Regions from separate parts of the Paenibacillus apii genome, predicted to be linked through region 1. Evidence: riboswitches for the same ligand, from Rfam matches in the RefSeq annotation. Region 1 holds a riboswitch; the other holds the start of a gene.

Region 1 (7,369 bases):
ATTCTGGATTCGGTTCGTTTCTACGCTCCCCGCTGCATCGACCATGTCAACGGCGGTTACATCAATTGCTTTCTGGACGACGGGACCGTATGCGATTACGAGACGAAACATCTGGTGGGAATGACTCGGTTCATTTATACGTTCAGCGCCGCTCTGCTGGTTGGAGGGCCTGAGGAGTACCGCGGGGCTGTGGAGCACGGGCTGCGCTTTCTTCGGGAGTACCAATGGGATCATGAGCACGGAGGATATTTTTGGATACTGAAGGGCCGGAATCCGGTTGACAAAAGAAAGCTCGCTTACGGGCACGCTTTTGCCTTACTGGCAGCCTCTACCGCTCTTAAAGCGGGAATCCCCACAGCGGGGGCGATGATCGGTGAAGTCTATGATGTACTGGAGAAGCATTTCTGGAATGAACAGGACGGCCTGTACGCTGATGAGGCGTCCCGAGACTGGTCTGATGTGTCTCCCTATCGCGGACAAAATGCAAACATGCATCTAACCGAAGCGATGATGGCGGCTTACGAGGCTACCGGCGAAAAGCTCTATCTTGACCGCGCCAATACGCTCGCGCATTCCGTCATGTTCAAGCTGCTTCCGCAATCGGGCCAGCTAATCTGGGAGCACTTCACCGCCGACTGGGTAATCGACTGGAATTACAACAAGGGGAATATCAAGAACGAATTTCGGCCTTACGGCTATATTTTCGGCCATTCCATCGAGTGGGCCAAGCTGCTGCTATTGCTTAAGCGGTTGTGTCCGCAAGCATGGCTTGTGCCGCAGGCGGAGCGGTTATTCCGGGAGGCGGTGGATAAAGGGCTGGACCGGCGGTATGGCGGTATTTTTTATTCAATGTCTCCTGAGGACGGACGAATCATCGATTCGGATAAGCGGTACTGGGTCATGGCTGAGACGATTGGCGCTGCCGCCCTGCTCGCCGAAGGCACGGGGCAGCCGGAATACCGGAAGTTTTACGAGGATATTTTCGGCTACTGCTGGACCCATTTCGTCGACCATACTTATGGAGCGTGGTATCAGCTTTTGGATGAGTCTAACCGGAAGTACAACAGCATCAAAAGTCCGCCGCCGAAGACCGACTATCATCCCATCACCAACTGCATAACGGCTATTTCCGTTTGGGAAACCGCAGCAGGCAAGCCTTTTTGAGCGGATACGCAATTCGAATGGGAGCGGCTTTAGGCCGGGAGATTCAGAGGTAATCCAGGGAAATTCACAGGAAATTCATGCGTAATTGAACAGGAAAAAATATACATTGTGTGGAAAGAGTAAGCAAAGGAGATGTTGCGATAGCCATGGCTTCTCTTGTCCGCGCTTTACGCGATCCGAACCGGTGGCGAACTATCGGGGATACCGTTGGCCTGCCATTGGTCAGTCTCGTTTTTCATGCCATTTTTCTAATGTTTCTAATGAGTTTCGGCGGGTTTGTATTTTTCTTAGGGGTCTCTCCGCATCTGTTCTGGGATGTTCCATCAGGTATGCCGACAGGCTGGAGACTTGCGGTGATAAGGAGCTACTTGCTGGCCTTTGGCGCTTTGTACGCGCTCGTCTGGTGCGGGTATTGGTGGATTCTGCGGGCTTTAAAAGATGGCAAGATCCGGACGTTTCCGCTTCATGTACTGGCCGCCTGGCTGCCTCTTCTCGCGGGGGTGTATTTTGCCGATCCGGTCAACAATCCGAATGCCATGATTCCGACCCCGGTCGCCGAGATCACCTTTACGATGAGCACCGCCTTGATGACCGCTTCGCTGTTCCCTTTCTACTCCGCAGCCGTTTATTGGCTGGTGCTTTCCCCCTCTATCCGGAGGCCCCGGAAGATAGGAAGGCTTCTCGGACTGTGGATTCTTTTTGCGGCGGCCTGCTTGTTCCTGGAGCCCTACTTTTGGCATCTGGCGCCATCGATCTACGAGGGAATCGCCGGGTTTCCGACTCGGTAGCGGCAGGCGGAACGGCTGGAAGCAACAAGACGCAAGGCTAAACAACCTCACCCATCATGCAAAAAACAAAAAAGGCGGGCCTTGGTCCAGCAGATCGGTCCGCTGTCAAAAGCCTGCCCAGTAAGACGGCCAGAGTTAGGCGAATCCGCCGCTGTACCAAGCCCGACCGTAGATTCCGGACCTGGTCCGGTGAATCCGCCGCTGTGCCAAGCCCGCTAAAATCCGGCATTGGTCCGGCAAATTTGCCACTGTCCAAAGCCACCCGTGGTGTTTTTTCGTTTATAATTCCGTATGCAATATGGCTCAAATTCCGCCTCCGGCAACCTCAGCAGAGTGGCATTCGCTCTTCCACCCGCCAAAATCGAAACAAGCCGAAAGAGACGAAGCGGAATTTCTCCCTTTTATTTTTCCAAAAAGAGACCTCTTTCCGAACTAAGCTGGAAAATTTCCCTCTTAATTCGGCGCTTTAGCCGGAAATGAAGAAAAAACAGCGAATAAACCGGAGGTTTTCCTGTTTATTGAGCGAATTATCTTTTTTCCCAAAAATAAACCGGAGGTTTTCCCGTTCACTCAGAAATCCGATGCCGGTCCAGGTACGAACAGAATTATCCCATTAACTTATTTAGCCGATTAGCAGGTTGGCCGATTACCGGTCTCCTACTCTCCAACCAGCTCACGATAAGCCGCCGCATCCAGCAGCCCGGCCGTCGCGGAAGCGTAATCGCCCTCGATCTCCACCTCGTAAATCCAGCCCTCGCCGTACGGCTGCTCGTTCAGCAGCTCGGGGCTGTCTTCCAGCGCCTCGTTGACCCGTGTCACCGTTCCCGAAATCGGAGAATATAATTCGGATACGGTCTTGACCGATTCGATGCTGCCTACGCTGTCGCCGGCGCTCACCGCCGCGCCGATTTCCGGAAACTCCACGAACACGATATCGCCAAGCAGATGCTGGGCATGGTCGGTAATGCCTACGCGGACGATTTGGCCCTCGCCCTGCTGCGCCCATTCATGCTCTTCGCTGTACCGAAGATTGTCTAGCACTTCACTCATTTTCGATTGCCGCCTCTTTTCGTTATTGGGAGTCTTAAATTAGTTATAGACTAAGTTATGCCCTTATCAGGTGTCAATATATCTGACAGGAAAATATATTTCATCCGGTTTTGATCGAATTATGTTGACATCGGGATGGGATTCCAGTATTAATGGAGTGAGAATAGTCACATACAACTGCGAATGATGGCATAGGGAGAGACCGTCCCTGAAGACGGCGCCGAAGGAGTAAGCCTTGCACCAAGGTGAATCTCTCAGGCAAAAGGACCTCTGCCGGACGCATCTCTGGAGAGCACCGGGCGCCTGACAGCGAACGGTCACCAACGGGGAAACCCGCTCAAAGCCAAAGCGCAGCCAGAACGGCCGCGACTTGAGCTGAACAGCCGGACTGCCGAAGTCCGAAAGCGGGGTAACTCTCAGGTACAAAGGACAGAGCGAAAGACGAACGAGTGTGCTAATGCTGCGCAATTCGTCTTTCGGCTGTCCTTTTTTGCGCTTGCCACTAGAGTCGCCAACGGGATTCACGCATCTGGTTTTGGAATGGGCTGCAGTGGGAAAGCTACATTTTTGCGGAATACTTGGGCTCGGCACGAAGAAACGCCGGACGGGGTCCCCGCTGGACGCTGCTACGTTTCTTTTGAAAATATATTTGTATTTTAAAAAAAACCACGGGGAGTGACGACATGAGCGCTTTGAAAAGAACGCCTTTTTTCGCCTTCTACTCCGCTTATCCGGAGTCCAGGAGCATTGATTTCGGCGGCTGGGAGCTGCCGGTGCAGTTCGCCGGCATCCAGAAAGAGCACGAAGCGGTGCGCAGCCGTGCGGGTTTGTTCGACGTCTCGCATATGGGCGAATTTATGGTGACCGGCAGCGGAGCGGAAGCTTACCTGCAGCGCATGACGACCAACGATGTTGGCAGGCTCGCGGACGGCCAGGCGCAGTATTCGCTCCTCTGCTATCCGGACGGCGGCACGGTCGACGACCTGCTTGTCTATCGTCTGGGTGAAGGACGCTACATGCTGGTCGTGAACGCCTCCAACATCGGCAAGGATTTTCAGTGGCTTCAGGACCATCTGCCGGAGAGCGGCGTAGAGCTTACGGACCGCTCGGAGGAGACACTGCTGCTCGCGGTTCAGGGGCCGCATGCCGAGCGGATCTTAAGCGAAGTCACCGATGTGCCGCTGGCGGATCTGAAGCCGTTCCATTTCGTGGAACGGGCGGCCGTGTGCGGCGTGGAAGTGCTGCTGTCGCGCACAGGCTATACCGGCGAGGACGGCTTCGAGCTGTACGCTCCGGTAGATGCTGCGGCGACGCTGTGGAACGGGCTGCTCGAAGCGGGCAGCGCCCACGGGCTTATGCCGGCTGGCCTCGGCGCGCGCGACACGCTTCGCTTCGAAGCGAAGCTGCCGCTGTACGGCCAGGAGCTGTCGCAGGAGATCTCGCCGCTAGAAGCCGGGCTCGGCTTCTTCGTGAAGCTGGATAAGGCCGATTTTATTGGCCGCGAGGCGCTGCTGGCCCAGAAGGAGCAGGGCGTTCCGCGCCGCCTGGTCGGCATTGAAATGATCGACCGAGGCATTCCCCGCCCGCATTATCCCGTATACGCGGGCGGCCAGCAAATCGGTGAGATTACGACCGGCACGCAGTCGCCGACGCTAAAGCGGAACTTGGGACTTGCCCTGGTGGATGCCCGCTATGGCGAGATTGGTACGGAACTGGAAGTGGAGATCCGCGGCAAGCGGCTTAAAGCTGCCGTCGTGAAAGCCCCTTTTTACAAGAAAAGCCGTTAGAACCTGCCTGTGCAGGACATTACCTATTCATTTAATCAGCTTTATAATTAATCAGCTTCATCATTAATCAGCTAAGGAGTGAATCCGAAAATGAAGCATCGTTATCTGCCAATGACCGAGCAGGACCGCCAGGAAATGCTGGCGGAAATCGGGATTCAGTCCGTGGAGGAGCTGTTCGCCGATATTCCCGAAGCCGTGCGCTATATGGGCCGGCTGCCCATGTCAGAAGCGCTGAACGAATACGCCCTGCTGCGGTATATGAAGCGTCTCTCGGACAAAAACGCCGACTTCGACAGCCACATCAGCTTTCTGGGCGCGGGCCTCTACGATCACCATGTCCCCGTCGTCATCAACCATGTCATTTCCCGTTCGGAATTTTATACGGCTTACACGCCTTACCAGCCGGAGATCAGCCAGGGCGAGCTGCAGGCGATCTTCGAATTCCAGTCATACATCTGTGAGCTGACCGGCATGAAGGTCGCCAACGCCAGCATGTACGACGGCGCGACGGCCTTGTCTGAAGCGGCAGTTCTGGCTTCCGGCGCCGCGAAGCGCAAGAAGATCATCGTCAGCAGCGCGGTTCATCCCGAAGCGCGGCAGGTGCTGAAGACGTCCGCCGCCGGACTCGGCCTTGAGATCACCGAGGTCGGCTGCACGGACGGCGTCACCGATCTTGCGCTGCTGGCGCAGGCGATTGACGGCGACACGGCGGCGGTGCTGGTGCAATACCCGAACTTCTTCGGGTGCATCGAGAATCTGGCCGCCGCCGGGCAGCTGGCGCATGACGCCAAAGCGCTGCTCGTTGTCAGCGCCAACCCCCTTGCCCTCGGCGTGCTCGAAACGCCGGGCAAGCTGGGCGCCGACATTGTCGTCGGCGACGCTCAGCCGCTCGGCATCAACGCCTCGCTCGGCGGGCCGACCTGCGGCTACTTCGCGGTCGCAGAGCATCTCATGCGCCGCATCCCCGGCCGCATCGTCGGCCAGACGGTCGACCGCAGCGGCAAGCGCGGCTTCGTGCTGACGCTTCAGGCCCGGGAGCAGCATATCCGCCGCGAAAAAGCGACGTCGAACATCTGCTCCAACCAGGCGCTGCTCGCGCTCTGCGCTTCGGTCTACCTGTCCGTTATGGGCAAGGAAGGCATGCGAGAGGTCGGCGGATTGAATATCCGCAAAAGCCATTACGCCGCTTCCCGCCTCGGGGTCATCCCAGGCGTCAAGGTCGCCTTCGGCTCCCCGTTCTTCAACGAATTCGTGCTGAAGCTGCCGGAGGGCAGCGATCCGGGCGCGGTTAACGCCAAGCTGCTGAAAGAGGGCTTCCTCGGCGGTTACGATCTCGGCAAGGACTATCCCGAGCTTGCCGGCCACATGCTGATTGCCGTAACGGAGAAACGGAGCAAGAGTGAAATCGACGAATTTGCAAGCGTACTGGAGGGGTGCTTATGAAACCGGAACAAAGCCTTATCTTTGAACTAAGCCGTCCCGGACGGGCCGCCTACTCCCTGCCGGAATGCGATGTGCCGGCTGAGGAAGGCCTGGATGCGCTGATTCCCGCTGAGCTGCTGCGGAGCGAACCGGCGGCGCTTCCCGAAGTGTCCGAGGTGGATGTCATCCGCCACTACACCGCCCTGTCCCGCCGCAACTTCGGCGTCGACAACGGCTTCTATCCGCTCGGCTCCTGTACGATGAAATATAATCCGAAGATCAACGAGGATGTTGCCCGCTTCTCCGGATTCGCGAAGATTCATCCGTACCAGCCGGAAGAGAGCATCCAGGGCGCGCTGGAGCTGATGCATACGCTGCAGAGCGACCTGGCGGCGCTGACCGGCATGGACGCCGTATCGCTCCAGCCCGCCGCCGGCGCGCACGGCGAATGGACCGGGCTGATGATGATCCGCGCCTATCACGAAGCGCGCGGCGAAGTCCGGACCAAGGTCATCGTTCCGGACTCCTCGCACGGCACGAACCCGGCCAGCGCTTCGGCGGCCGGACTGACGACAGTGACCATTCCGTCCAATGAACAGGGAATGGTCGATCTGGAGGCGCTGAAGCACGCGGTCGGCAGTGACACCGCTGCGCTCATGCTGACCAACCCGAGCACACTCGGCCTGTTCGAGACGCAGATTGTGGAGATCGCCCGGATCGTGCATGAAGCGGGCGGCCTGCTCTACTATGACGGCGCGAATTCGAACGCGATTATGGGCATCACCCGCCCCGGCGACATGGGCTTCGACGTTGTGCATCTCAACCTGCACAAGACGATGAGCACGCCGCACGGCGGCGGCGGCCCGGGGGCTGGTCCTGTCGGCGTCAAAGCGAAGCTGGCTCCGTTCCTGCCCGGCCCGACCGTGGCCAAAACGGAAGACGGCGGCTTCAAGCTTCAAGCAGGCGGACCGCAGTCGATCGGCCGCGTGAAGGCTTACTACGGCAACTTCGGCATTCTCGTCCGCGCTTACACCTACATCCGCACCTACGGTCCGGACGGACTGCGCGAAGTATCGGAGAACGCCGTGCTGAACGCCAACTATATGCTGAGCCGCCTCGCGCCGCATTTTGACGTGCCTTATCCCGGCATCTGCAAGC
Region 2 (7,369 bases), 420 kb from region 1:
ATGCGAATGGAGGGATCATAGCTATAAAATGTGGATTCTATTTGCTTGGCCGTGATCAAATCGCGGTCCCGAAAGCGGATGCTTGAGAAGCGCATGCCCTGCTGCTCCAGCCACTGCGCATAATTCTGGAGAGCTTGCAGAAAGTCTGCGGATGCCTTGTACTCCATCCCTTTCATCCGGGCGGCATACCCTTGGCTTGATGCTTCTGTCAGCACGTATTCGATCTGGTCAAAGGGGTCCTCTACACGGAACGTCCCGCCAAGCCAGTGGTCCAGATATTCCTGGAAGGTCGTCTGCTGCATGTTTTCTTCACCGAGCTCGGGAAGAACGGTAGATACATAGCTGTTAAACATCGGATTCGGTGAAAAAAGAACGATTTGGTCCGCCTTGAGCCGCTCGCGGTGCTTATACAGCAGATACGCTACCCGCTGCAGCGCCGCCGAGGTTTTCCCGCTGCCGGCTGCCCCCTGCACGATGAGCATCCGGTTTTTGTCATCACGGATAATGGCGTTCTGCTCCTTTTGGATCGTCGCGACGATGCTCTTCATCTGATTGTCCGCACCCTTGCCGAGCACCTGCTGCAGCAATTCATCGCCGATCGTTACGCTCGTGTCGAACACGTTCTGCAGCACCGCCTCGCGGATCTGATACTGCCGTTTCAGCTTCATCGTCCCCGAGATGGCTCCATCCGGCGTGTCATATCCGGCCGCTCCCGGAGAATAATCGTAGTACATGCTCGCGATTGGAGTACGCCAGTCATAAACCAGGAAACTCATGCCGTCAGAATCGACGAAGGATGACACACCGATGTAGACCTGCTCGGTAGAGCTCAAGCCATCCTCGTGGAAATCGATGCGCCCAAAGTAGGGTGATGCCAGCAACCGTTTCATGTTTTTCCACTGCTGTACGCGCTGCCGGTGGCTTCGCTCCCGTTCGGACAATAACGCTTCTTGCTGCCTGATACTGTAGAAGGTCTCTTCAAAATCTTCGTCCGTGCTCGTGTTGACCGTTACTTCCTCCCAAAATTGCTTACGGATATCCACCGCCTGATTGTGCAGCCCCTCCACTTCCGGCGCCAGTTCAGCGATTCTCGCTTGCAGCTTTTCAGTAACCAGCTCCAGCCGCTCCTGCTCTTGCTTCCAATCCTCCGCGCTTATCATCTTCCTGCATGCACTCCTTCATTCGAATTTGAAGAAAAAGAAAGTTTGACAAACCGTAATGTCGTGTGGTAAGATTAAAGTGTAAATAAGATGGGTTAACTTTGCAATTATTTAAATTAAAATCAGCAGTTCTTCAATCATAGCATAGTGCTTCTTTGTGCGCAAACTTTATTTATGCATAGTTGAACCCCCGGCGGGATTGCCGGGGGTTTTTTGATTTAACTCATGCGCCGCTCGTCGAAAAGCACGTTTAAAATCAGATGACGAAGGACGGATCACTGTTGACATTTTATGGGGGATACTGTATAAATTCAAAGCCAATACGAAAGACAGAACAGGAGGATCTGCATGCACAGAGTGATCAAAATCAGATTTACCCTCTTTTACGGTGAAGCGCCTGAAGCAAAATGTTACGGGTACATGGAATTGAATCAGGATGGCAATATGATCGCGCTCTACAATAGGTACGGTGAGGAAATAGACATGTATGGCGGACATGAGTATGTCAGGGTACGGACACTTGGCAAATTTGATGACGAAGACCGTGATAATTTTTATTCCTTGTTAGAAAGTGATGGTGTGGGATAATCTGCACGATAGGCTGACGATTCCGGTGCCAAGGCACTACGAAAAGTCAAATTTATCAATTTCAAATAGTTAAAAAAGAAATTTCAGACTTGCCTTAGTTCCCGCTGGTTGTGTTCTCAATCTCAATTGTTCCTAGCCGCAATTAAGGCTCTTGTCCTCTTACACCCTTGTGAGAATCCTTTAGAATAAGGATTCTCACAAGGGAAGTTTTACGTTAATCACACTTAAACAATTAAATTACTTATTTTTCTTTTGAAAAAGAAAAATGTAAATGACATTCTGTTCGCTTTCCTTTTGTTCTTGGTGGGTCTTGGATCGACTACGGCTAGACACGAAAGAATCACTTCCATTTTGGATTTCGTCTGCCGGGGCTGCGCTGTTTTGTAACTAATTATCTTTTGTAAAGTCCCGATTATAGCAAAAAAGCCGCCTTTCTCGGAGCAGAAAAAAACGCACCGACTCCACGAGAAGTCAATGCGTTCCTAACAGCAAATCTATTTGATGTTCGTCGCTATATTGCTGCTTTTTTCCCTTTTGCTTCTATTGGGGTACAGCATAAATAACAGAACAAACCACAGAGGGGTAAACAATAACGCCGGACGTGTCTCTTTGGCAAACAGCATAATGATGAGTATCCCGGCAAACAACGCTAAGACCACATAGTTAATAAATGGCGTAAAGGGTGCCTTGAATTTGGATTGAGCCTGTAATTCCGGCCGGGTCTTCTTATACCGGATATGGCAGACGAGCACGACGCCCCAGACCCAAATGAAACAAATGGCACTTATCGTTGTCACGATTCCAAACGCCTGCTCCGGAATAAGTTTGCTGAGTAGAGCGCCCGCCGATATGACAAGCGTGGAGATGAATAACGAATTCCCGGGCACATGATTTTTATTCAATTTGGAAAAATGAGGAGACGCCTGGTTGTTCTTGCTCAAGTTATAAAGAATCCGGCTTGTAGAGAACATCCCGCTGTTGCATGCGGAAGCGGCTGAAGTTAATACGACGAAATTGATAATCCCTGCGGCAATCGGAATCCCTACTAAAGTAAAGGTTTTAACAAAAGGACTTTCAGCCGGACTGAGCTCCGTCCATGGGTTAATGCAGAGCAGGACGAACAGCGCGCCCACGTAGAAAAATAGAATCCGTAGAGGAATTTTATTGATCGCCGATGGGATATTTTTTTCCGGATTGGAGGTTTCCGCTGCCGATACCCCAACCAATTCCACACCGACATAGGCGAATACCACCATTTGAAAGGAAAATAAGAAACCTGAAATGCCGTTCGGAAAAACGCCCCCGTGTTCCCAGAGATTTTTTACCGTGACCGATCCTGCATCCGTCTTGAATCCCATGACCAGCAAAACAACCCCGATGCCAATTAAGGCAAGAATCGTGATCACTTTGATTAACGCAAACCAAAATTCCAGTTCTCCGAAATTTTTTACCGTTAACAGGTTGAGCCCTAATAAAATGATTAAGCAGAAGATAGCAGGTACCCACTGCGGGATATCGAACCAATATTGTACATATACGCCAACCGCAATTACATCAGCCATAGCCGTCATGATCCAGCAAAACCAATAGGTCCAACCGGTTATAAACGCGGCCCGAGATCCAAGATAGTCTTCCGCAATATCCGTAAACGATTGATAACCTGCTTTAGACAACAGGAGTTCTCCTAGCGCTCTCATCACGAAAAACACGGCGATCCCCACGATGATGTACGTAAGCATGATGGATGGGCCTGCCTGTTGAATCGCTTTTCCCGATCCCAAGAACAATCCCGTACCAATGGTGCCGCCGATCGCGATGAGTTGAACATGCCGATTTGCTAGCTCTCTCTTTAATTCTGGTTGTGCCATACCTAGTTCCCCCTTATGAATGCAATACATTGGTGCCAATAAAAAAAGAGATTGGATGTCCTCCAATCTCCCGGTTCATAAGAATATCGAATAATACTTATCCTGCTTACAACGATCAGCATAACAAATACATTCAGTACTCTTCTGTCCTTTTGCCTGAGATTGTGAACCCTTCGGCGCCGCGGATTTCCCGCGGTCTCTCCAGAAGCTGCTCCTGCTATAGTGTGCCCATAGCAATCATAGCTTGCTAACTATTAAGTTAATTAAGCGGTAATGCCTTCTGATATTTTAACATATTACTTGCGATGTAAGTATTTAAACAGTGATAAAAGTCACAATGTCTTTCCTAGCCCTCTTGGGTTTAAGGCTGCGCCCTGTTAAAAGTGAGGTTACTTGTGGCAGGGTTCTCTGTGGATCAATCCCGTTCAGATAGGACAATCTGCTTTAACTGGATGACCAAGCTCTTAAGCTCCTGCAAGAATTATTATTTCGTTTTCCTCAGACAGCCTTAATCGTAATTGATTTGCAAAAATGACTTGGAACCCGCTATGCCCCTCATTCAGCTGAGCAAGTCGTCAGCCGTGCCGCCTCCATGGTGAAGGCGTTCTGAAACGCAGGTGCATTCGTGGGGCTCGTACGCGTATCCAGCAAGGACTTCAAGGATATGCCGCGTCCTTTACTGGACCAAGCTCCTCCTGCAATGAACCTGCCACCCGGCTGGGATGAAATTGTGCCAGAGATCGGTGTCATAGACACCGACCACGTGATTACAAAGCGCCAATGGGGTGCCTTCCATGCGGCGGACCTGGATCAGCAGTTGCGCCGGCGTGGCATTACGACGATCGTCCTTTGCGGCATTGCTTCAGGTATTGGTGTGGATACCACAGCGCGAGAAGCCTTCGCCCACGGGTATCAGGTGATTTTTGCGATAGACGCCATGACCGGCTTCAGTGAGGCGGAGCATGAGTATGTGCGTTCCGTGATCTTCCCGCGGCTTGGCAGAATTCGCACGACGGCGGACATTCTAGCCTGTGCCGCCCTTCACTCTTCCACTCCTGATTGAAGCAGCTATCGGAATCAGAGCCAGGCATCCTTAGGGAAAAATAATATAAAGGCGGCCCCTGCGGTTTCATACGGGTAGCGGGGTAAAACTTCTCTGCCCGAGGGGCAGGGGCAACGAATGAAGTAGACTTGTCTGCAACCTCGGCGGGTTCAGGCTGAGCCGCGTATGCAGCTGATTTTTTTATAACTATCGTTATATTTCGCCGTTATTTATGTTACGGTTCACTGCGCTGTCTGTAGCGGCAAGTTTTTTACAAAATGAAGGGCTGCTATATTCAGCAGCCCTTGGTATTGTTCTATCTACGTAAGGAATAAGTTGATGTATGAAGTCCCTTCCAGATCCCTGGGTGAATCTGTATTTTTAACTCCCTATTTAATGTTGATCTATCATTACGCATTATCGAATAATATTCTGTATGAGTCTTAAGTCTATTTCGATTTAGCACAATTCCGAACTGATAAAGATATCTAAGTAAGGATTCCGCATCCATTCCTAATTTTGCTTCAAAATTTTTATATCTTTGCTGCTTAAATTCGGTTAAAGAGAATGGCTGTGGACCTACAATTCGTAATAATTCATGTAATATATCTTGGTCATTAATTTTTACAGCTATTTCGTTGGAGATTTCAGAAAGCAGCCATAAGGAGTATTCTTTTTCGGCACTTGGAATAGTTGACCTAGAAATTGAATTTGTTCTATTAATCTCATCCTGTATTTTTATTGAAAATTGAAGAACATCACGAGGTCTATGAAAACCACGATGTACAACAAACTTGAATATGCTTTCCCGAGAATCAAAATCAAAAACCTTTTTGCTAAAGAGTGCATTAAATGCCCCATATTCTGAAAGTGAAGGTATAGACAGATGAATTCTTTTATTGATCATTCGCAATAATCTTGCATTTGCCCAATCATCTCTATTAACAATAGACCAGTTTAAGTTCAATTTATACCTATCCCAGCGTGCACTCTCAGCATCAAATTGATCAATCGAGTTATAAATGTCACTTCGTAGATATCCCACCACTTTGGCTTTTATATTTCGACTTTTAAACGTTTGGTTTATATCATAAATAACTTTAAAGAGACTTATAATTGCTTGGTGATACTCACCCATGTTTTGATATTGAGTATAGTTATCGTCTAACTGATCAAATTGAATCAAAAATCTTGTTGTTTCAGGATAACCTTGAAAGTAATTAATAATTAGATTCTCTAGCTTCCTGTTGATTTGTGTTATGTTGCTAAACTCACGCGCATATGTAGTATTTCCTGTACTCTCAGCGGATAAGGACAACGGCTTTAGTGATATACTGCCCGAGGTTTTATCTGCTTTAGTCACCACTTGTTTATGTAAATCAATAACATCATCACCAAATAAGTAATGTACATAATCGAACAATTGTTTATATTCATCGTTAACAACAGAATTTGCATCACGTGTAATTTGAGACGCCAATTCTAAAAAAATTATATTTCTCCATATACTCTGGAATTGATTTGGTCTTGAAAAATCCTCATCTTTCAAAGTAAGCAACTTTTCAAATGGAAAGTCTTTAAATGACATGTTTGAAATAATCGCATCATTGTTGCCGGCTTGTTTCTCAATCCAATTATATATTGCTGATTTACCCGTACCTTTTCTACCAATAACAAAATAAATATTATTTTCAACAATTGTTTGCCAGTAGTTGTCGTCGATAAAATAAGATTCCAGATTAGCATCATACAGTCCATCTATATCACCAAAATCTATCTTTTTAATTAACTCCACCATATTAGTGCTCATTGTTTTTACCCCTTTTCAACACAATAAAAAACACCTAGAACAAATATTACCATTCTGTTCTTTAATTCTACATTTTCAAACAATAATTTACAAAAAAATACATCAATGATTTTGATATTATGGAACTGTATTACTGAAGCTAATAGAGAAAACTTGCCATTATTTATGATACGGTTCTCCGCGCTGTCTGTATCGGCAAATTTTGGATAAAGAAATAGGGCTGTCTTAGACGGCCCACTAAGAATAGCAGCTTTCATAATTAAGAAAAACGATTTGCCGTTGCCCATTTCGTGACTACCTTCTCGAGTATGTCAAGCCGCGGAAGTGAACGGTACCAGTGCTGTGCTTGATCTCCTGGCAAACAACTTGAAGCCGCCAAAAAAGCCCTTTTTAGCCATGGAGTTAATTCCGAAGCATTTCTTCTTCTTGGACGAAACCAATGATCTAGTCCTGCTCTACCCATAGCTAAAATTAACTCCCTTTGGGAATATTGATCCGTCAACTCTGTATAAAGCCTATTAAATCTATCCTCATTATTCCACTCGTTATTACTTGTAAATGTGTTTAGTATCCAAATTCGATTGTACTCTAGGTGGCCTACAATTGAATCTGTACACAGGTTAAGAAGTTGTGTTCCGATTCTGTGTTTTGTTCCAACATCAATTTCAATTGTTTGGAAGTAGACCATTACCTCTTTAACCACAGGATACAGTTTATTTATATTACCAATCAAACACTCGACGCTAGCAGGGCTTCCTATCTGAGTTAACCTCTTTAAGAGAAATCTCACTAGGGATATGTCAATATCATCGACTTCTTCCAAGTGTTCTTCTAAAATTCCCTCTAAGTTCAACCGTCTTAATTCTTCTTGTTGCTCATCATCAAGTTCAAAAAAGTCAAA

What was found. Region 1 has a riboswitch for glycine ahead of gcvT (glycine cleavage system aminomethyltransferase GcvT). Riboswitches for the same ligand answer to the same signal wherever they lie in the genome.
Region 2: another riboswitch for glycine. It lies ahead of G5B47_RS06215 (amino acid permease); the one in region 1 lies ahead of gcvT (glycine cleavage system aminomethyltransferase GcvT).

Annotation. Positions count from the first base shown of each region.
Region 1 covers NZ_JAAKGU010000002.1:486,611-493,979, reverse strand. The annotation lists gene G5B47_RS08100 (AGE family epimerase/isomerase) at 1-1,164, shown strand, start outside; gene G5B47_RS08095 (hypothetical protein) at 1,311-1,952, shown strand; gene gcvH (glycine cleavage system protein GcvH) at 2,610-3,002, opposite strand; glycine riboswitch at 3,186-3,282, shown strand; gene gcvT (glycine cleavage system aminomethyltransferase GcvT) at 3,686-4,789, shown strand; gene gcvPA (aminomethyl-transferring glycine dehydrogenase subunit GcvPA) at 4,880-6,232, shown strand; gene gcvPB (aminomethyl-transferring glycine dehydrogenase subunit GcvPB) at 6,229-7,369, shown strand, end outside.
Region 2 covers NZ_JAAKGU010000002.1:70,057-77,425, reverse strand. The annotation lists gene helD (RNA polymerase recycling motor HelD) at 1-1,160, opposite strand, end outside; gene G5B47_RS06220 (hypothetical protein) at 1,509-1,748, shown strand; gene G5B47_RS06215 (amino acid permease) at 2,243-3,616, opposite strand; glycine riboswitch at 3,751-3,831, opposite strand; gene G5B47_RS06210 (isochorismatase family protein) at 4,242-4,679, shown strand; gene G5B47_RS06205 (P-loop ATPase, Sll1717 family) at 4,975-6,468, opposite strand; gene G5B47_RS06200 (hypothetical protein) at 6,474-6,755, opposite strand; gene G5B47_RS06195 (RNA-directed DNA polymerase) at 6,728-7,369, opposite strand, start outside.